4 regions of the Paenibacillus sp. JSM ZJ436 genome follow, and region 2 is predicted to be linked to each of the others. Evidence: riboswitches for the same ligand, from Rfam matches in the RefSeq annotation. Region 2 holds a riboswitch; each other region holds the start of a gene.
The links. Region 2 has a riboswitch for cyclic di-AMP ahead of ACH6EH_RS12250 (TrkH family potassium uptake protein). Riboswitches for the same ligand answer to the same signal wherever they lie in the genome.
Positions count from the first base shown of each region.

Region 1: linked by a shared signal. The riboswitch ahead of ACH6EH_RS14315 (C40 family peptidase) and the one ahead of ACH6EH_RS12250 (TrkH family potassium uptake protein) in region 2 are both predicted to bind cyclic di-AMP.
Region 3: linked by a shared signal. The riboswitch ahead of ACH6EH_RS17875 (ubiquitin-like domain-containing protein) and the one ahead of ACH6EH_RS12250 (TrkH family potassium uptake protein) in region 2 are both predicted to bind cyclic di-AMP.
Region 4: linked by a shared signal. The riboswitch ahead of ACH6EH_RS19115 (C40 family peptidase) and the one ahead of ACH6EH_RS12250 (TrkH family potassium uptake protein) in region 2 are both predicted to bind cyclic di-AMP.

Region 1 is NZ_JBISEO010000011.1:31,398-36,778, forward strand. It holds gene ACH6EH_RS14300 (LacI family DNA-binding transcriptional regulator) at 1-191, shown strand, start outside; gene ACH6EH_RS14305 (hypothetical protein) at 214-741, opposite strand; gene ACH6EH_RS14310 (2Fe-2S iron-sulfur cluster-binding protein) at 802-1,194, opposite strand; gene ACH6EH_RS14315 (C40 family peptidase) at 1,285-1,761, opposite strand; cyclic di-AMP (ydaO/yuaA leader) riboswitch at 1,766-1,899, opposite strand; gene ACH6EH_RS14320 (four-helix bundle copper-binding protein) at 2,073-2,411, opposite strand; gene ACH6EH_RS14325 (PQQ-dependent sugar dehydrogenase) at 2,493-3,641, opposite strand; gene ACH6EH_RS14330 (UDP-N-acetylmuramoyl-L-alanyl-D-glutamate--2,6-diaminopimelate ligase) at 3,705-5,183, opposite strand; gene ACH6EH_RS14335 (LutC/YkgG family protein) at 5,374-5,381, opposite strand, start outside.
Region 2 is NZ_JBISEO010000008.1:63,591-68,971, forward strand. It holds gene ACH6EH_RS12245 (CPBP family intramembrane glutamic endopeptidase) at 1-835, opposite strand, end outside; cyclic di-AMP (ydaO/yuaA leader) riboswitch at 1,151-1,295, shown strand; gene ACH6EH_RS12250 (TrkH family potassium uptake protein) at 1,388-2,728, shown strand; gene ACH6EH_RS12255 (potassium channel family protein) at 2,743-3,408, shown strand; gene ACH6EH_RS12260 (LysR family transcriptional regulator) at 3,522-4,442, opposite strand; gene ACH6EH_RS12265 (succinate dehydrogenase cytochrome b558 subunit) at 4,699-5,367, shown strand.
Region 3 is NZ_JBISEO010000019.1:48,207-53,587, forward strand. It holds gene rnmV (ribonuclease M5) at 1-370, opposite strand, end outside; gene ACH6EH_RS17875 (ubiquitin-like domain-containing protein) at 474-1,703, opposite strand; cyclic di-AMP (ydaO/yuaA leader) riboswitch at 1,980-2,198, opposite strand; gene ACH6EH_RS17880 (TatD family hydrolase) at 2,405-3,169, opposite strand; gene ACH6EH_RS17885 (HD domain-containing protein) at 3,270-4,553, opposite strand; gene ACH6EH_RS17890 (AbrB/MazE/SpoVT family DNA-binding domain-containing protein) at 4,882-5,136, shown strand; gene rsmI (16S rRNA (cytidine(1402)-2'-O)-methyltransferase) at 5,337-5,381, opposite strand, start outside.
Region 4 is NZ_JBISEO010000024.1:26,119-31,499, forward strand. It holds gene mscL (large-conductance mechanosensitive channel protein MscL) at 1-146, shown strand, start outside; gene ACH6EH_RS19100 (YwhD family protein) at 249-755, opposite strand; gene ACH6EH_RS19105 (M1 family metallopeptidase) at 912-2,900, shown strand; gene ACH6EH_RS19110 (hypothetical protein) at 2,911-3,732, shown strand; cyclic di-AMP (ydaO/yuaA leader) riboswitch at 3,966-4,101, shown strand; gene ACH6EH_RS19115 (C40 family peptidase) at 4,105-4,578, shown strand; gene ACH6EH_RS19120 (GNAT family N-acetyltransferase) at 4,841-5,329, shown strand.

The DNA of each region.
Region 1 (5,381 bases), on a different contig from region 2:
GCCGGGTCATCGGCATAGATAATGTTTGGGGGGCTTCACTCTCCGCTCCGCCACTTACAACGATTCAGCTGAGCAAGGAAGAGCTGGGCGCCCGGGCCATTGAAGCGCTGGAACGGCGCCTGCATCGCCCGGGGGCACCGGTGGAAACGATCATGCTTTCTACCCGGCTAATTCCGCGGAAATCGGCCTAAAGGTCACTGCCGGCAGTAGATATCATAAAGTGATCCTGCTCCATCGGCTGTCATATTGCTGCAGCCGAGGATGAAGTGAAACCGGCTCGTCCAGAAGCAGCAAGCGAATCTTGACAATCCACTCCTGAAACACATGATAAGAGGCGAAGGCATTGGCTGTTGCTCCGGACACCAGCAGAAAATACGGAGCTGGATTCTTCTCGGTCAGATGGCGGAGGGCGGCTTCGATCGGGACGTATTTTTTCCGTTTGCCTTCCCAGGCGTCCAGCTCGATATCCTCCCTGCCCTGCTCCTGAATCCAGTCCTGTAATGCGTGTTCTCTTTTATAAAAGGAGGTCCCCTCTCGTTTGTACATTCGTTTCATCGTCTGTTCATGGAGCGGATACAGGACAAGCCGCTGAAAAGCCTGCTCCGTCTTCACCTGTACCGCTTGAGACAGCCCTTGCTCTCTGCCGATTTCTTCAAAAGGATCATAATAGATCAGTGTGCCTTTGGTTGTCTCCACAGGGGGGACATATCCATAGGGCACCTTTTGCAGGTTTCGAGTCATACACATTCCCTCCTAACCGTTATACAAGATAGCATGCGGCATCTGGCGCTCTCCTTATTCCTAGAAATAAGGCGCGTGCCGAATCGTCATATCTCCGGGCTGCTTCACCTTGGCTTGGCAGCCTAACCGGTAGCCTTCCTCCAGCTCCTCCGGATCGAGCCGAGCCTCCTCAGCCTCGTTCGGAGCGGAGAGCAGCTCCTCTCCTTCCAATATGATGCAGCGGCATCGCGCACAGGTTCCACGTTTGCAAAAGGAGTTCCATTCAACCTGATGCGTCTCCGCGATCTGAAGAACGGTCTCCCCGATGATTGGCTCTACCGACCTCTGCACACCGGATTTAATGAGAAGCAGGGTGCGCTCTTCGTCCCGCTCCGTTGTGATCACGAGCTCCGGCTCAGGATTAGAAGCGGGCCGCCGGCGTTGATGCAGATATGACTTCAGTCGCTTGAGCATGGAATCACCCCCTCCTTCATATCTCCATGATACACAAAAAGCCTGCGAAATTCATCGCAGGCCCCTGATTCCAATCATAATACCTCTTGCTTAGCTGATTTCGCCCACCATCTGGATGTAATCCTTCTGGTCGATCACCCGGCGTGCAGTCACGTACTTGCTGTCATAGTAAGACTCGCTCAGCTTGCTGATTCTTACACCTTTACTGGTGGAAGCATGCGCAAATTGACCGTTACCAATATAGACACCGGCATGAGATACGCCTCTGCCCGTCGTGTTAAAGAATACCAGATCACCAAGCCTTAAATCATCACGCTCTACCTTCACACCAACGGTAGCCTGGGCTGCGGAGGTACGTGGCAGGTCTACATTATACTTGCTAAATATGTACAAAATGAACCCGGAGCAGTCAAATCCACTTACGGTCGTGCCGCCCCACTTATAAGGGGTTCCGACAAGCTTAGTCACTTCAGCTTGGAGCTTCGGCCCCTGATCTGCGAATGCCGTAACCGCACCCGATGAAAAGATTAAAGCAGAACCTAGTACAGACAATAGCAGCTTCTTCAAAAGATAGTGCTCCCTTCGGTGCCTACGGAGTTAGCTAAGGGTTCGGTTAAGGGTCCCCTATATTCCCTCTCAAACAAGAATAATTCACCCGGCAGTGGTTCCCCCGTTTTCTATATCGAAATTCGGCATATTGATGAAATTTTTGTAACTCTCTCCCTTAATGTAGTACATTAAAGGACAAGCTGTCAATCATTTTTGTAACCAATTTGTCATGGGTTTCAGTCAGGGCTTGGAGCATGACAAAAACGGCCCAAACACATTCTTTAGGAAGTGTTTAGGGCCGTTTATAGGACTTCATAATAGCGTATTAGTTAGGCCGCCATCTCCCGGCAGGCCTTGGCGCACGAGAAGCAGGCCTCCGCACATTGACGGCAGTGCTCATGCTCGTGCTTGCTGCACTCGTTTCCGCAAGCCTCGCACATTTCAGCACAAGCCTCACAAATTTGCTTCATATAGCTGCTATTCATCGACATTGCTTGAGCTGCAAAAGCGCAGAGCTCTGCACATTCCCGATCCAGCTGGATACATTCCTTCATCATTTGCAGGTCTTCTTCCTCCAGGCAGGCATTGTAGCAGCGATTGCATGCCTGCATGCAGCGCAGGCACTCGTCAATACATTGCTGAAGCTTTTCAGGTGATATGGTTGACATAAGATGTGCTCCTTTCCTGTAAAAGATTTATTCTGCCCTAGACAGGTCTCCATTATCATTAACCAGAACCCGCATATTTAATCATTTCTGCTCTTGCTTCGGCTGAAGCAGCAGCAGGCGGTCATCTCCTGGAGATGGTGTCCCGCGTCCGTCGGTATTGTTCGTAATGAGGTAAACTCTATCCTCACTCTTCTGTACATCGCGAATTCTGCCGACACCGTCCAGCACGGTGTTCAGCTTCTTCTTTTCAAGATCAAAGCGGTATAATGCTTCTCCCCTCAGACCCGCAATCAGGAGCATGTCCTCTCGTTCATAAAGAGTTCCCGAAGGGGCAATGGCTTCCTCGCCGGTATGAAACAAAGGAGGTACCATCCCTTCCTGCTGCTCATCCCCGATGTTATCCGGCCAGCCATAATTACTGCCCGGCTCAATGCTGTTTATCTCATCATGCCCGCCGACACGGCCGCTGGGACCATGCTCGGAATTGAACATGCGCCCTGCCGCATCCCAGGCAAGACCTTGAGAATTGCGGTGTCCGTAGGAATACACATAGGAGTTCGGAAAAGGATTGTCATCCGGGATCGAGCCATCCGGGTTCATACGTAATATTTTCCCTCCCAGGCTCTCGACATTCTGTGCCATCTCTCCTTCACCTGCATCCCCGGTAGTCAAATACAGCTTCTCATCGGGCCCCCATTTCATGCGTCCGCCATTATGCACATTAGAGCCCGGGATGTCCTCAATGAACGCCTCGACCTCCTGCCAAGCCTCTTCCTCCTGTCGAATGAGTATGACGCGATTCTTCATTTCGCCGCCTTCCTCGTACGTGTGATAAGCGTAAGCTAATCGGCTGCTAGCAAAGTCCGGGGCCAGCACAAGGCCCAATAGCCCCCCTTCACCCTGCGCCTTAACAGGCTGCTTCGTATCCACCGGAAGACGCTCCCGATGACCATCCTTCAGCGATACAATCTGTCCTTCCCGTTCACTGATGTAAATATCCTTCCCGGAGATCGCAATGGACCATGGAATCTGCAATTCTTCTGCGACTACGCTGTACGTGTACGACCCGTCGGAGCTTTCCTGCTCACTATTCTGCTTCGGCGCTTGGCTGCCGGAAGAATGCTGATCCACAGGGGCTTCCTGGTCCCCGGATGACTCATCCTGTACCGGACTGGATGAGCACGAGGACAATAACGCCGCGGACAGTAACCATATCCAGGTTTTTTTCATGTGCTGAACCTCCTCTGTTTCGATAAATAAAAATACTGCCGGATTTCCGGCAGTATTTAACATTTACACCCGCACCATATGAGACTGGACAATGTCGGCATCACTCATCTGCTGCAACCCGTCAGAAGTGTAGAGGAATTTCTCGTGTCCGCGCCCAGTAATCAGAATCCGATCGCCTGCATTCGCCGAATAAATGGCTTGGAGAATCGCATCCTGACGGTTCGCGACAAATTCACTTTTAGACAAATGCTGCTCCGACAGCCCCTGCCTCATATCGAGAAAAATATCTTCAATTTGCTCTGAGTATACATTGTCTGACGTAAATACAACACCATCTGCCAAATCAGCCGCAATACCGGCCATGATGGGACGCTTCAATCGGTCTCTTTCACCTCGACAGCCCATGACGCAAATAATTTTGCCTGAAGTGCACTCTCGAGCCGTTAGCAGTGCAGCTTTCAGCCCTTCCGGATTGTGGGCATAATCTATGGTAATATTAAAGTTTTGGCCCGTCGATACATCCTCAAATCTTCCGGATATTCCTGTAAAGGATTGCAGCCCTCGGGTAATCTCATCCCAGGACAGCCCTTCGCATGAGCAGATCGCAGCCGCTGCAAGGGCATTGTACACATTATGAAGTCCTGGAACCTTTAATACTACAGGGTACTGATCCCCCGTATAGGTCTGAATTGTGAACCTGGAGCCTTGGTCGGATCTTTCGACCTGAATGCCGCGGAGATGACAGTCTTCACCGAGGCCATAAGTAACCACCTGTGCGGCCGTTCTTTTAGCATAGTATGCGGATGCAGCATCGTCTCCGTTCAACACCGCGGTTTTCTGCATATCGTCTACGCTATTGCCAAGTCTTGAGAACAGCAGCTCCTTAGAGCCTCGATACTCGTCCATATGATGATGATAGTCCAGATGATCGTGGGCGAGATTTGTAAATGCAGCGGTTTGAAAACCACAGCCCAGCACTCTCCCCATATCCAGACCATGAGAGGATACCTCTACGACCGCGTACTCGGCACCGGCATTCGCAATCGTTCTTAAGAATTTCTGAAGTCGCAATGGATCCGGCGTTGTGTTCACGGCTTCTTCCTGAATGTCTTTATAGGTCATACTCAAGGTGCCAACACTACCCGCATTGCGGCCGGATGCATTGAGGAGATGCTCCACCATATGGGCGGTGGTTGTTTTGCCGTTCGTCCCGGTAATGCCGATCAGGCGAAGTCCACAGGATGGATTGTCATAAAAAGCATTGGCGATGATCGGCAGCGCACGCCGGGTGTCAGGCACGATGACGAGACTCACTTCCGGTGGTACACCGGGAATGAAGCGCTCCGCCATAATGGCTGCCGCTCCGTTGCGGATGGCCTCCCCGACGTACTGATGTCCGTCCTGCTGAAAACCGGTAATGCAAATAAACATGCTGCCCGGCTCTATTTTTCGTGAATCGGTCTCAATCTGGCTGATATCAATCTCAAGGTCCCCAGTTATGCGCTTTAGCTTCAGCTGATCAATCATACGTGATAATTTCATGGCGTAACCTCACTAGGAACTAGGATGATGGTCTTTGTATGTTTACCCTATTTCGGACCTGCCTATACCCGGCAGCCGCCCTGCAGGTTCACAACAAGAAAAGAGCATATCTGGTCATTACCCAAAAAATCGCTCTTTGCACCTAAAAAAAGCGGCACGATGAATATATCGGTATAATTGAAGCAACTATTTACCACT
Region 2 (5,381 bases):
ACATCCGGGTTCTGACGCTGTAAATGACGGCCAGGATGCCCAGGATGAGGGTGAACAGCCCGTAGCCTAGCAAGGTAAGCAGCACGGCAGCCAAGGTTTGCTGATCGACATAAGCCAGATGAGACTCAGGAGCGGCAAAAGCCGTCTCGAAAGACCGAAGCTGTCCGTTCTCAAAGGTAAAGGCAAGCTGCAGCACCGCTTCCCCTGCTTTAGCATCAGGGTCCCGGTAGATGAGTCCGGGCTCACGTTTGCCTGTGACCATCGTCAGTTGCTCGGGATCATAGCCTGCGCGCTGTACCCAAGGGGCAGCTAAAGCCTGCTTCTCCGCAAGCGTCAGCTCTCCTTCGAGCAGGAGCAGCAGCTGCCGCTGCGCCCGGCCCTCCTGCAGCATGGCGCCCTCATAGCCGGAGTCCTGCGAATCGTAGGTGAAGCCGGCGATCGCTCCGGTATGCATATTGACATCGACATGGATGGCATTGCTATTTCCTTGATCCAGAGTGACCCGGTACAGCTCATAAGGATATTTCTCCTTGAATTGTTCGTCATAGAGCTGCACCAGCTTCTCCTTCATCAGGTAGCCGTAAAGCTCAGAGCGCGCAATATATGTCACTAAGGGCTCTTGGCTGCTGCCGGGAGTCAGCGTCATCTGTTCGGTATAAAAGCGCTGTGCCGCCGCTGCTGCTTCGGATTTGTCGATGGGCTGGGGTGTTGACGCCCCGGAATATAGTGCAGGGTACACCTGCAGGGCGAGAAACAGTATACAGCCGGCCAAAGCCATCAGGAGCAAGGGCTTGAAATCCGGCTTAAGGATCAGCGGGGAGCCTGACCGATTCATGATGTCCCTCCTTTATTGCGAAATGGATTTTTTAGTTTGGTGACTCTGTTGAAGACTTTGTTATTTAGAAGTATATAGGCTGGGATGCCGGGAGCACAAATAAGGGCGCCTGGTCCAAGGGAGGGAACCTTCAAATAACTTGAAAAAAACTGAAAACGCGAAGAAAATTCCGAAAACCTCAGAAAAAGGGATGCTGTGATTCTGGAATATGGCTAATTTGAACCTTTTTACATGGATTTCAGTCAAAAACGGTTTTGGATATTCCGTGGCTGCATGCGTTATAATCACATCATGTCAGAACGTCATGACGATAATTGAATAGATCAGCCGAGTTTCGATAAGAAAACGGGGGAACCATGTAATTGGGGTGAATTTCGCTTTTTGCAGGAGAAGCGAATAGGGCAGCCTGTGATATGCCCGAATCCGTCAGCTAACCTCGTAGGCTGTGTGCACAGGGACCCAAACGCGATAAAAAGGCATTGGATTTCCAGTGTCTTTTTTATGTGCCATTTTTAAGAGGTGAGCAAAGTGAAACGGAAGTTGAAATGGAAGCTGAAATGGAAGCTAAAATGGCTCCGCTTGTCCCCGCCGCAGTTTCTGGTTGCGGGCTTTAGTGCCATTATTTTGACCGGGGCTTTTCTGCTGATGCTTCCCATAGCCAGCGAAAGCGGGGAAGGGCTCGGATTTATGGACGCCTTGTTTACGGCCACCTCTGCAACCTGCGTTACGGGTCTTGTCGTTGTGGATACAGAAACGTTCTTCAGCACGTTTGGGGAAATCGTCATTATGTGTATGATACAAGTAGGCGGTCTGGGCTTTATGACGATGGCTACCTTGATTGCGCTGGTTCTCAAGCGCCGAATCTCGCTCAAGGATCGGCTGATCCTGCAGGAGGCCATGAATCAGACCGCTATGGAAGGGATCGTGAGGCTGATCCGAAGAGTGCTGCTGTACTCCTTGTATATTGAAGGGGTGGCGGTAATCATTTATACGGCCAGATGGGCATTCGATATGCCCTTGGGCAAAGCGGCCTATTTTGCCGTTTTCCACGCGATCAGCCTGTTTAACAATGCGGGCTTTGATCTGTTTGGAGATTTCAGAAGCCTGACGGGTTATGTCAGTGACCCCTTTGTAAATCTTACGAGCTTATTTCTTATTATATCCGGCGGAATCGGTTTTATTGTGATGTCAGAAATCGTAGATTATAAAACCCGGCGGAAGCTGTCCCTGCACTCCAAGGTGGTGCTGTCCATGACGGGAGCGCTGATTGTGGTCGGTACGGTCATTATATTTATATTTGAATTTACGAATGTCAAAACGCTGGGCGCACTGGGCTGGGACGGCAAGCTGTGGGGCTCCTTGTTCCAGTCGGTCACGCCGCGGACGGCAGGGGCCAACACCTTGAATATTCCGGATTTGCGCCAGGCCACTCAGTTTTTTATCATTATTCTTATGTTTATTGGAGCATCCCCGGGATCGGCGGGCGGCGGAATCAAGACGACGACCTTTACGATTATGATCGGTGCCGTCATTTCGATGATTCGCGGACGCGATGATATCGTGCTGTTCCGTCACCGGCTGGCGCAGGAGCGGATCTTTAAGGCACTGACGGTCTCCCTGCTGGCTCTGTTGTTTATTGTAGCGGTAGCCATGGTGCTCTCTACAACGGAGGATGCGAGCTTTTTGGCGATTCTGTTTGAAACGGCCTCGGCGTTCTCTACGGTAGGATTGTCCATGGGACTGACGCCCGAGCTGTCCTTGCTCGGCAAGGTGCTAATTACGGTGACCATGTTTGCGGGCCGGGTCGGACTGCTGACACTCGTATTCGCGCTCGGACCAAAGAAGGGAAAAGAGCTGTACCGGTATCCGGAAGGCAAAATGATTATTGGATAAGGGGATAGAAGGACATGAAACCAAAACAGTTTGCGGTGATCGGCCTTGGTCGCTTCGGCGCCAGTCTGGCGCTGGAGCTGATGGACCTTGGCTATGAGGTGCTGGGCGTGGACCGGGACGAAGAGATTGTGGAGGATATGAGCGATCTGCTGACACATACCGTTGTTGCGGATGCTACGGATGAAGAGGTGCTGAAATCGCTAGGCATCCGAAATTTTGACTGCGGGATTGTGGCCATCGGCGATGATATCCAGACGAGCATCCTGACGGCAATTCAGCTCAAGGAGCTTGGTGTGAAGACGGTCGTAGCCAAAGCGATCTCGGTGCTGCACGGAAGGGCTCTGGATAAGCTGGGCGTGGATCGCGTGATTTTTCCGGAGCGGGATATGGGCATCCGGGTCGCGCATCAGCTCGTGACTCCCAATCTGGTGGACTATATGGAGCTGTCGAAGGATTATCTGCTGGTGGAGATGACCGTAACCGAATGCATGGACGGCAAAACGCTCAGCGAGCTGAACACCCGGACGCGATACGGAGTGAGCGTCGTGGCTCTCAATCAGCATAAGGGCATTATTGTGGCGCCGACCGCGATGGACGTCCTCAAGGCGGGAGATATTATGGTCGTCATCGGAACTAAGAATAATATTGACCGCTTTGAAGGTGAAGTCGTTAACACCTAAGGTGAAGCCTGCGGGCCAGGCCGGGCATGAAGCAGTATGTGAAATAGGCAGGCGGGACAGAATATTCTGTCCCGCCTGCCTATTGTTGTTTCAGCAAGGAAAGCGGTGAAGCATTAGTTATCGGCTTGCCGCCGCTCTTCCGCGAGCTTGCGGAACAGCGCTTCGGTCTCTGCAATCCAGCGGCTGGCGGCGCTGCTAAGCTCGGAGGCTTCACCGTAGATGAGGCTGGTGGTGCGCCGGGTTTCGATGAGGACCGGAATATGGATATCCACAAGTCCGTTGTCGGCCAGCAGCTGCGGCCGAAGATATGACTTGGGAAGCAGTGCGGCGGCTTTGCAGGTCGGCAGGAGCCGCACAATCGCTTCAAAGGAGTCAATTTCCATGCGGATGTCCGGCATAATGCCCCACCGATGAAACAGATCATCGGTCAGCTTGCGGTACCAGGTGCCGGTCGAGAAGATGATCATCGGCAGCCCCTGCAGCTGCTCGATGCCCACCTCGGGCGCATCAGCCAGCGGATGGCCCTCTGGCAGTACCAGCTCCAGATGGTCGTCAAAGAGTGGAATGCAATTAAGTCCCGCCTGGGAGATGGAGGAAGCGACAATCCCCACATCGACCCGCTTGTCCCGCACGGAGGACACGATTTCATGCGTTTTGCCGGTAATGAGCTTGATCTCCGCCGAAGGATGGCGCTCCATGAAGGCGTTCACCAAGGGGGGCAGCGTCGTTTGAAGAGTCGTGAGGCTGGCTCCCAAAGTAATTGTGATCTGTTCTCCCTCGCGGTAGTGAGCCAGGGTCTGCATGAAGCGAAGCTGGTTCTGCCGCTGTTCCAGGGCGTAAGTGTACGCCAGCTGTCCGATGGAGGTCAGCTCCAGCCGCTTGCCGCGCCGGTTAAACAGCTGTACCCCCAGCTCGTCCTCCAGCTTGGCAATCTTGCGGGAGAGGGCGGGCTGGGACAGATTCAGCAGCTTGGAGGCTTTGTTCAGGCTGCTCTGTTCTACCACAACAGCAAATACATCCAGTTCATCGAACAACGGTTTCACTTCCTTATAAATGGGTAACGTCTCGTTATGCGTGTATATTATAACGTTTAATAATTATATTGCAATTCCATTATAAGAAAAAAAGGAGTAACATAAAATGTGACACATGATGTTCGCAGTCTGCCCTGTTTTGTAGAATCATGTCACAAACAGATCGCATTATGCTGTATCATGAAAGATGGGTTACTACCTCACAGTGATTGGATTCATGAAAACGCTATACACAATGAAAGGGGAACGTCCACTGATGAAAGGGTATTATTCCAGAAAGCTGCATTCCTTGCTAGGGGTCATCCCGCTCGGCGCCTTTTTAATCGAGCACCTGCTGACGAACTATCAAGCGTATGAAAGAGGGAAAGAGGGATTTGACAAGGCGGTTAACCTGTTGAACAGCATGCCGCTGGTTCTGTTCCTGGAAACGTTTCTGATCTGGCTGCCGCTGCTGTACCATGGAGTTTACGGCTTGTACATTGCCTATCAGGCGAACAACAACATCGACCGATACAACTACTCCCGCAATATTCGCTTTACGCTGCAGCGGATTACGGGCGTCATCACGTTTGTGTTTGTCATCTGGCATATGTACGACACCCGCTTCCAGGTGGCCATCGGCAAGATTACGCATGAAGAGCTGGGAGCCGCCATGCATGAGATGGTTACCAATCCGCTGATCTTCGTCCTGTACGTGATCGGGATCGTGTCGGCATCGTTCCACTTTGCAAACGGCCTGTGGGCGTTTATGGTCAGCTGGGGCATCACGGTCGGACCGCGTGCTCAGCGTGTATCCTCATACATCTGCATGGGCTTGTTCGTTATCATGAGCGTAATGTTCGTTATGGCGCTGAATGCATTCCGCGGCTCGGAATTTGAAGAAGCTGCCGCAATGATTGATATGATCCAAACAGTTCTGAGTTAAGGGGAGTGACCTAA
Region 3 (5,381 bases), on a different contig from region 2:
TAACCTCCTCCATGGAGATCAGGCTGTCCGCTTTATCGAACGCTGTATGCACGCGTGAGAGGGCATGCCGGATCGCCTCAACAGATGCATTCTCGACACCGATATCGCCCTTGCGGGTCGCATCAGCCTCCGGAATAAACGCGTGCTTGCAGCCCGGCACCTTGGCATCAATGATTTTGCGAATCCGCTCTCCCGCATGGTCGGGGTCTGTCAGAATAATGACACCTCGCCGCTCCTGCGCAAGCTTCACCTTGGCAATGACTGCTCGGTTTACCGCAGAGCCTCCCGTCTCTATCGTATCGGCCTCTACAGCACGCTTCACCGCGACCGTATCATCCCGGCCCTCCACCACAATAACTTCCTTAATCATGCTTCATTCGTCCTTCCAAAAAAAAGAAGAGGATCATATCCTCTTCTTAGCATCTCATTATATTACATAAATAGTAGCCTATTTCTCATGGAAAAGTAAAACATTAGTTCGATTCCGGCTTGACGGGTCCAATGACATACACGGTATGCCCGTTCTTGCGTCCGAAGTTCAGTGCTGCACGCAGCGAGTCGTAATACACGTCAATCTTGTTGCCCTTGATCGCACCGCCTGTATCTTCGGCACGGCGGAAGCCAATGCCCTCAATATAAACCCACCAGCCAATCGGAATGACGTTAGGATCTACAGCGATGGTGCGGCCTTCCGTAACACGCGTACCGGAAGCGGTCTTCGTACCGATGCCCGGCTGCTCCGAGGAGTACGCCGTCATGGATACATTGTTCAGCACTTTCTTATATTCAAAATCAATACCGGCTTTAGAAACGACGTTGTTCTGCTTACTCTCTGAGCTTGAGCTCGACTGAACGGCGGCCTTTGGCTGAACGGCAGGCGTCTTCGCCGAGGTCTTAGTCGTCGTCTTGGCTACAGTCGTTGGCTTTACAGCCTGAACGACCGGCTCTTCCTTCACCGGCTCCGGCGGCTTCTTCGTGCCGACCGCGATCACTTTATCCATCGTCTTGCGTTCGACTTCCTTGGACACCACTTGTTTGGAAACCAGCTGTCCATCTTCATACACCTTCTCAATATGGTGAATGATCAGTCCCTGCTCTCCCGCTTGAACCACCCGGTTATCGCCCTTCAGAAGCGAAGGGTCTGACGTCTTGATGACCCGGTATTCGCGGACCTCTTCTTCTTGTACCTGCTGCTTACTTACGCGAATAACGCGAATGTCGGAAGCCTCGGACAGCTTGCTGTCCAGTGCAGGAGTTACTTTATCTTCATCCTGGACGGTAATGCCGGCTTTGTTCAGCACGTTCTGTACAGTGTCCTGGGTTGTAAATACCGTTTGCGTATTGCCGTCTGCGGTAACTGTAATAGGAACCGCACGCTGAATGACGATCCGGTCTCCATCCTGAAGACTTCCGTTTAGCGGCATGGATATTTCATCCTGCGGCTTCAGCGAGATCGAATGCTCTTCCAGCACATTTTGCAGCATGGCCTCATTCGTTTCCACCGTGGTCACCCGTCCATCGACCACCAGGTGAATTTCTTTGCCCGACTGGTTGTGTATAATCAGCAGTACGAGCAGCGTAATGGTGATGGTGCCAAAGGCCGCCAGCATCAGTTGACGCAGAAAATCATGCTTCCATCGTAATGCGTATGACATGCTGGATGATTGTGAATCATGGGTCTGTTCTGGTTGTAAAACGCCCACTGCTTCATCCTCCTTCATAGCCCCGCCCTCTAGATCATGCATGAGTGTATATGACGCGACTATAGCAAATTTGTCTCACAGAGTGCCCCGCTATAGATGTGCACCCTGCGTTACGCCCCGTCTGTTCGTGCATGTGTTCTGCCACCCCCCTTGTGTATCCCAGGGTATGATGGCGCTCTCTCCAATATTCTGAATATAAAAAAAGCCCGAAAAAGAGTATTAGAGACTCTTCTCGTGGCTTTTCCAGCTGTAGTCTTGGAAAGGATGCACGACCGTTGCCTCTCTTATTTACGCTTACGGGGTTAGCTGTCGGGTTCGGACGTAAGAGAGACGCCCTATCTCGAGTCAACCGCTCATGGCGGCTGCCCTCAAATTCACCCCAAAGACCCGAATTGAAATCAAATACAGTGCTCACAGCCCTTATGTATGGTTGCTCGTTGACCCTGTATCGGTTCCCCCGTTCTCCATGATCTGGAGATTAAGCGAGACGGTTTGTAAATGAATATGCTGCTGGTGTCAAACCAGCGCTTCATAAGTACTGAAAAGATGATACTCTCTTTACATGCAGGTTGTAAAGCAACGTTCAACCACATTTTTTCTGATAAATAGTTAAATTATTGTAATAATCGGACCGTTTTTGATGATAAAATCTTAATTCATCGCAAATACTCGCTTTTTCACCGCTTTTGCTCCCGATTTCATCAAATCCCAAATCGTTCCAGACCATTTCGGGTTGTAATTTCACTAATTTCTTCCAGAGACAACCCCTTCAATGCAGCGGCTTGCTCTGCCACATACTTCACGTAAGAGGACTCATTTCTTTTTCCCCGGAACGGGTGCGGTGTCAAATATGGCGCATCGGTTTCCAGTAAAAGGCGGTCCAGCGGCACCTGTGTCAGCACCTCTTTAGGCTGTTTGGCATTTTTGAACGTAATGGGTCCGCCGAAGGAAATATGAAAGCCCATATGCAGGCACTGCTTGGCCGTTTCCCAGCTGCCGGAGAAGGAGTGCATGACGCCGCCCACCTCCGACGCTTTTTCCTCCTTCAGAATTCGCAGGACATCCTCATGCGCATCCCGATTATGAATCACGATGGGCAGATTCAGCTCCTTCGCCAGCTGAATCTGCTGCCGGAACACCTTATGCTGTATCTCTTTGGGAGACGTGTCCCAATGGTAGTCCAGTCCAATTTCGCCAATGGCTACAACCTTCCGGTGAGCGGTCAGAGAGGCAATCCACTCCAGGTCCTCCTCCTTCATCGCAATGGCGTCTACCGGATGCCAGCCTACGGCTGCATATATAAAATCATATTTTTCAGCGAGCTGCATCGTCGTCGGGATGGTCTCACGATTGAAGCCAATGTTGATCATACGCGTAATTCCCTGGTCTACTGCCCGTTGAATGACGGCTTCACGGTCCTCATCAAAGGCTGCAGAATCCAAATGGGTATGAGTGTCGAATAACATAACGTGTAAAGCTCCCTTCCTGTCGAAAATAAATCAGCTTGACCTTTGTATCCATCATTCCAGCTCGATCTGGACATGAGCAGCCACAGGTTCCTGTGCACTACCGTGCAAGCAGACTGGTGACGTCAGCGGGCAATGTGTCCCACACCGTTCTCAGCTTGTCCTCCGGGTAGTATAGATGGGAGCGTCCGCGGTGAATGCCGCTGATGGAGCGCACAATGTCTGATACCTCGGAGATTTCCCGCAGCTGATCAAACCGGTCCAGTAGTAAAATCTGCTTATGGCTTGCTATAGAGCCTGAAGGAAATTCATCATAGGGCAGATCGGTCGGAAAATCAACCTCCAGGTCATATTCCGGATTCAATCCCGCTTCCTGAAAGGCCTGGCGAAGCTCGTCGATCGTCTCTTTGTCGATATGATCGATTTCTACATATTTATACAATCGGCGGTGCATAAAGCGGCAGCAAAGATCCCGGAGCAGGTCGTCCTTTTCATAGGTCCATTGCAGAAAAGCGGTCTGTATAAGCGCTTCATCAAGGCGCAAATACTGATTGACATCAGGATTGCCCTCAAACAAAGCCGGCAGCGGCTCTACCATGAATTGAAAAGGATATCGATCCCGGAACAGCTCCTTCGCCCGGCGGAATATTTGCCGTAATATAATTTCGGAGCTTCTCGTCACAGGATGAAAATAGACCTGCCAGTACATCTGGTAACGTGACATCAAATAATCCTCGACCGCATGCATGCCGGACTGCTTAACCACCACCCGATCCTTATAGGGCCGAAGCAGCCTGAGAATCCGATCGGAATCAATCGTGCCATAGTTAACACCCGTATAGTACGCATCCCGAAGCAAATAATCCATGCGATCTGCATCCAACGGGCTCGTGACCAGATTACTAACAATGGGCTTGTCATAGCTCTTCTGAATGACAGCAGCGACCTTGCGAGGGAAATCCGGATCATGGCTGGTCAGCACCTCATTGACACATGTATCCTCTGTCAGGATTCTGCAGGTCCAATCCTCATGATTCATATGAAAGGCTTCTTCTATAGAATGTGAAAAAGGACCATGGCCCAAATCATGCAGGAGCGCAGCACACAAGGCAACCAGCCGCTCTTCTTTTGGCCAATCCGGATAGCTGCCCCGTTCAAATTGAGAAATAATCTTTCTCGTAATTTCATAGACACCCAAGGAGTGCGAGAATCGGCTATGCTCCGCCCCGTGAAAGGTCAGAAAGGAGGTGCCTAGCTGCCGAATCCGGCGCAGCCGCTGAAACTCCGGCGTGTTGATCAGCCGCCAAATCAAATCGTCCTGGACATGAATATAGTTATGAACGGGGTCCTTGAATACCTTCTCTTCCGAAATGGAACGTCTCATGCATATCCTCTCCTTCTCAAGATCAATGTGATGGACTGAATGGTGAGCTTTCACTACTTTTGACGCATATTGTAGAATAATGTCGAATTACGTAAAATGGCGACTTCCAAATCGACAAATCTGAAGATTCCCTTAAAAATAACAGGTTTTTGAACTTTTTGTGATCATATAAAGCTTTTTCTCACTATAATTTTGTTAATAGGTGTGATATTCTCAAATAAACAGGTTGACTGTTTTGGGAATCGTTGGTACTATAAATAACATAAAAGATAGAACTATGTCGAAAAATGACTTTTTTAAATTATAGCGAGAGGGGCATGAATCAGTTATGATGAAATCAACAGGTATTGTAAGAAAGGTAGACGAGCTAGGACGGGTAGTTATTCCGATTGAGCTTCGCCGTACGCTGGGCATTGGTGAGAAGGACGCATTGGAGATCTATGTAGACGGCGAGCGCATTATGCTGAAGAAATACGAGCCAGCCTGCATTTTCTGTGGCAATGCCGAGAACGTAACCTACTTCAAGGGCAAGATCGTCTGCCATGAGTGTGTATCTGAAATTCCGTCACCGGTAGCCAACTAATTTCTATTTGAGATACAATCCATAGAATAAGTCATGCTGCTTGCATTAATTCTAACCTTTATATATCTCCTTTATGGCCTTCCAGCGCTTATGGCGCCGGAGGGTTCTTTTTTGTGTGCTCACGCCCGATACAGCAGCTTTGCGAAGCGCTCGGTGTTCCCGAACGCTTCAACTCCTGCCGCTTTCCATCAATATAAAGGCTATAGCAGCGCATTATAAATGTCCCGCTTGGACACTCCCCGGTC
Region 4 (5,381 bases), on a different contig from region 2:
TTATGTTCATTAAAGGACTGAGCATGCTGAAACGCAAAGAGGAGGAAGAGGAAGCGAAGCCTCCTGCACCGCCAGAGCCATCCAAGGAGGAGCTGCTGCTGGCCGAAATCCGCGATATCCTTAAAGAGCAGCAGATCCGTCCATAAAGAAGCAGGGGTCTTCCTTTCTAAAGGCATGACCTATAGGAATAACACTCGCATACAGCATACTAAAAGACGCCGGGCATCCATCACCCCGGCGTCTTGCTGTTATTCCTCGAGAGCCTGCTTCACATATTCCGGTGTAGCATCCCACCACTCTTGATTCTTCTCAATAAGCAGCTGCTTCAGGGCCTGCTTCTCCTGACTTCCCAAGCCTTCGAGCATCACTTTGCGCTTCAGCGAAGCATCCAGCCTGTTCACATGCTCGGCGAGAATTTTCCAGCCGCGCTTGTTCTCCTCGTCAATCAGCATCTCGCAGGCGGTCATGCCGCCGTAGTGCTGTCCTTCCGGCGTCCGGTCTACAGCGACCCATACAATCCACACCTGGCGTCCGTTAGGCACCTCTTCCCGGTCCGTAAAAAATTTAATGCCCCGCTCCACTTTACTCTTGGCGTGCATGGCCCCGATCTCGATCTTGGCTTCCCCGCGGTCAATAATGACCGGCGACACACTATTAAGGTCAATCGACCCTGCTCCGAATCCTTTATGCTTGCTCTTACTGTTTATGATGTTCAAGGCAATCTGCTTCTTGCCCTGCGGCTCCTGATTGTCCATGCTTCTTTAACCCTCCTGTAGGTACAGTGAAGAACACTGTCTTTAGGCTGCAAGGCTGTCGTAGGCCCTGTCCGTAATTAATTTTATTTTAACTAATAATCATCCCATTGCAAACATATACATGCTGTACATGCTTGTCAACGGGAGGTTATTGAAATGGTCCCACCACGTATCCAGGTCTTTCTCTCATCCATGCTCGCGCTCGTCATGCTGGCAGGAGCATTCCTGCTCATTCCCCGATTCAGCGATAAAGACGCCCCCGCTTTCGGTCCGGAGTCCGGGACAGCACCGTCTGCCGTCAAAGCACCGCTGTCCCCGCCCAAGGTGCAGCCCGACCTGCCGGCCCCTGCCCTCAGCAACCGGCTGGTGGAGTATCACATGGATGTGCGCCTGACGCCGGAAGAGAACCAGTTGACCGGAACACAGACCCTGACCTGGACTCATCCGGGAAAAAAAGCCGTCACCGAGCTTTATTTTCACCTTTATCCCAATGCATTTGCTTCCAAAGATACAACCTTTATGAAGGAATCCGGCGGACGTCTCCGTTCGGATACCATGCCACAGGACGGCTTCGGCTCGATGAGCATTACCGAGGTCAAGACGACAGACGGACTCTCATTGCTGCATCGGCTTCAGTACGTACAGCCGGATGACGGCAATATCAACGATCAGACGCTGGTCAAGCTTCGCCTGCCCCGACCGGTAAAAGGCGGGGAGAGCATCACCCTGCATCTTGGATTTCAAGTGGAGCTGCCTAAAATATTCGCGCGAATGGGAAGCGCGGGGGATTTCACGATGGCCGGGCAGTGGTTTCCGAAGCTCAGTGTCTATGAGCCGGCAGGAACGCGGGGAGCCTCTGAGGAGGGCTGGAACCTTCATCAGTATCACGGAAATTCTGAATTTTATGCCGATTTCGGCATCTACAGCGTACGCATCCGCGTACCGGAGCATTATATCGTCGCCGCGACCGGCTTCCCGACCAAATCCGCAGTCACATCAGACGGCGAAAAAATATATCAGTTTTATGCCGATGATGTCCACGATTTCGCCTGGGCGGCATCCCCTGATTTTATCGCTGCCGAGGAAGCTTTTTCAGCACCCGGGGTGCCGGGAGTCAAGATTAAGCTGTATCTTGATCCGCTGCACAAGCATCTGAAGGACCGCTATTTCGATGCAGCCAAAGCGGCTCTGAAATCCTACAGCAAGTGGTATGGGACGTATCCATACTCCACTCTGTCCATTGTCGTGCCTCCCGAAGAGGGCAATGGCGCCGGCGGCATGGAGTACCCGACACTCATCACAGCCTTCGGGGGCAAGGATGATGCCCCTGGCTATGAGCTGGAGCGCACAGTCATTCATGAGATCGGCCACCAGTATTTCTACGGCATGATTGCCAGCAATGAATTTGAAGAAGCCTGGCTCGATGAAGCCTTCACTTCTTACGCGGAGGAAAAGGTGATGGAGCTGGAATACGGCCTCACTCCGAACACGGCAGCCCAGGCTGCGTCCATTGCCAAGCCCTCCTCCCTGACGCAGGAGGCATGGAAATACGGCTCCCACCAGCATTATGCCCAAAACGTGTATACCCGTGGCAAGCTGGTGCTTCAGGACATACAGCGGCATGTCGGTGCGAAGACGATGGAGAGGATCATGAAAGCCTATGCCCAAAAATATCGCTTCAAGCATCCCACTACAGCGGACTTCCAGCAGGCTGTAGAGCAGATCACCGAATCATCATGGCAGAGCTATTTCGACCACTATGTGTATGGCGCACAGATGATGGATGTTGCCGTGGAAAGTATTGAGGGGGCCTCCACCGGTACAGCAGACCATCCTTCCTATACGACCACAGTGACGCTGAGCAGCCGGGGAGGACCGGTACACCAGGTGCCCGTGACGTTCGCTTTTGAGAATGGAGAAACGATCCGCCGGGTGTGGGACGGCAGCGGCGAGGCTGCACGCTTCAAGGTGACCTCCTCCTCCCCGATGATCTGGGCGATGGCTGATCCCGACTACACGATGGTGCTTGAGAACAAGCATGTGAACAACTATTTAAAGGCCGGCATGGAGGCCAAGCAGGTGACACGCTGGAACCTGAGCGTCACCAAGCTGATCGAGACGCTGTACGGAGCGCTGTCATGGTAGGGGGGATTATATGAGAACATACGCGGGTTTAGGATGGGGAAGTGTGAAGGATCAGTTTTATGTCATTATTCTGCTATTTGTATATCGGCTGCTCTGGGGGTACTGCCTGTATCGCCTCATTTCCTCCATCGTCGTGCCGCTGCTGCTGCGATACCCCGATCCCGCTCCGCATGAGCTGAGCAGACTGCTTTATTTTTTTGAAGGAGAGCTGGCATTGACCCGCGGCGGCCTGCTTCCCGGTGCTGTATGGATGCTGATTCTCCTAGCGGCTGTGCATATTCTGCTGACTCCCTGCATTCGGGCCGGAATGATGTATCATCTACACCGGGAAGCCGAGGGGGAGCGGGGGCTGTTTCTTTTTCAAGGCATGCGGAAACTGTGGAAGCCCTTGACGCTGTTCTATATCCTGGAGCTGATCCTGCTGGGGCTGCCCTTGTATTGGTTACTTCCGGAGGCCCTGCCTTCCTTCATGGAAGCAGCCCGTCATCCGCAGGCGCTGCTGCAGCCGGGACTCTGGGTGCTGGGATGGCTTCTGTATGTATGGATCATCCGTCTGGCTTTGCTGTACATGCAGTTTGGATATACCTCCGGCACAGGAACTCCCGCAGCCCTGCTCTTGTTCCTGCGCCGCCTCGGCAGCGCGCTTCCGCTCTCCCTGCTCATTGGCGGTCTGGCCCTGCTGTCCTCGCTACTGATCGGCGGAATGTCCTTATGGTGGTCGGGCCTGATCGGCCTATTGCTGCAGCAGGCTTCCTATTTCCTGAAGAGCCTTTTTCAGGTGTGGGGAATGGCCTCACAGTATCACGTATTTAAATCATCATCTACAAAATAAAGAGTTATCGATCCACTAAAAAAGGAGCTGCCGACAAGATTGAATCTTGTGGCGACAGCTCCTTTTTGCTGCTTCCCGGGACATCCGTTTCTTTTTTTATTAAATATCGTTCCTTTGTTTGCCAAAATGTAAATACTCTGCTAAAATAACGAAAGTGATAGTAACAAATTTGTCATCTTGATGTCATCATTTATGTACCTAGCCATATTGTCGTTGAGTCCAATACTTTAACATTTTTCAGAAAGCCGAATTTCCGATAGGAAAACGGGGGATCCGTCCTGGGTGAATTGACCTTGTAACAGAGGGGTCATAGGTTAACCTTCTCAACCGAACCCTTAAGCTAACCTCGCAGGCTTGGAAGGAGCTTTTCACGTGAAGAAGAAGTTGGCTGCAGTCTCACTTGGTTTAGCGCTCGCGCTCAGCATTACTGCCGGAAGCGCTTTCGCAGATTCGAAGCTTACCAGCACGATTAAGCCGGTCATGGGCGTAAGCTACAAGATGGGTGGAACAACGACGAAAGGCTTTGATTGTTCCGGATTTACAAGTTATGTGTTCAAGAAGCTCGGTGTCACCTTACCGCGTGTTTCTTCCGCTCAATATAAGGTGGGGACCTCTGTGTCCAAGAGCAGCCTGAAGGCCGGTGATCTCGTATTCTTCAATACGACAGGCCGCGGTGTTTCCCACGTTGGGATTTATGTAGGCAACGGCAAGTTTGCTCATTCCTCCAGCTCCAAAGGAGTCACCATTACCAGCCTCAACTCCAGCTATTTCGCCAAGCGTTATGTCGGAGCCAAGCGGGTCATGAGTGAGAGCAAGTACAAGGCCGTCGCCGTGAATTACAACTAATCCAATTCATGTCATTGACTTGCCTCGAAGCAGATGCGCCAACATCTCTTCGGGGCTTTTGTTTGTGCTATACTTCTATAACGCAGGAAGAAGGCAAAAGGTTTTTCATTTTACAAAAAAATATGTAAAAGCCACAACTTTTTATCTTCTCGTGCGTCTTACTGCTTTAATACCCGTATCCCTGAGTATGAAACACATTTTGGAAAATAATATGGTATATATTCTTAAAGCGTAAACAACCCTTTGCCGTGAGGTGCCTCCCATGATTGACTCATACCCTTTATTTCGAGCAGTTCCCATGACCTTTGAGCATGCAATCGACGTATGCAGCTGGCGTTACCCGGAGCCCTACAATATTTATGGATGGCTCCCTTGGGAGCAAATGGTTCAGCTCGGCGTGGAATTCGGCGATCCCCTCATTCGGGAGGAGCAGTATCTTTCTGTGGTGGATGAGCAGGACAGACTATGGGGGTTCGCACAGCTATTTCCCTTGGACCGGGTCATTCGCATCGGTCTCGGGATGCGACCTGATTGGTGCGGACATGGAATGGGTAAGCGATTTGTGGAGGCCATTGTGGACGAGGCCAAGCGGCGTTATCCAAGCGGCCCCTTAGATCTGGAGGTTTTGGCCTGGAACGAGCGCGCGATCCGCACCTACCGCAAGGCCGGCTTTGGCATTACGGATTCATATGAGAAGCTTACGCCTTCAGGGATGGCCGAGTTTTATTGTATGGAATATGTGCCGGGCTAAAGACTGCATTTTGTCACGATTCTGTGATATTATGGCTTTCAGATGAGCATGT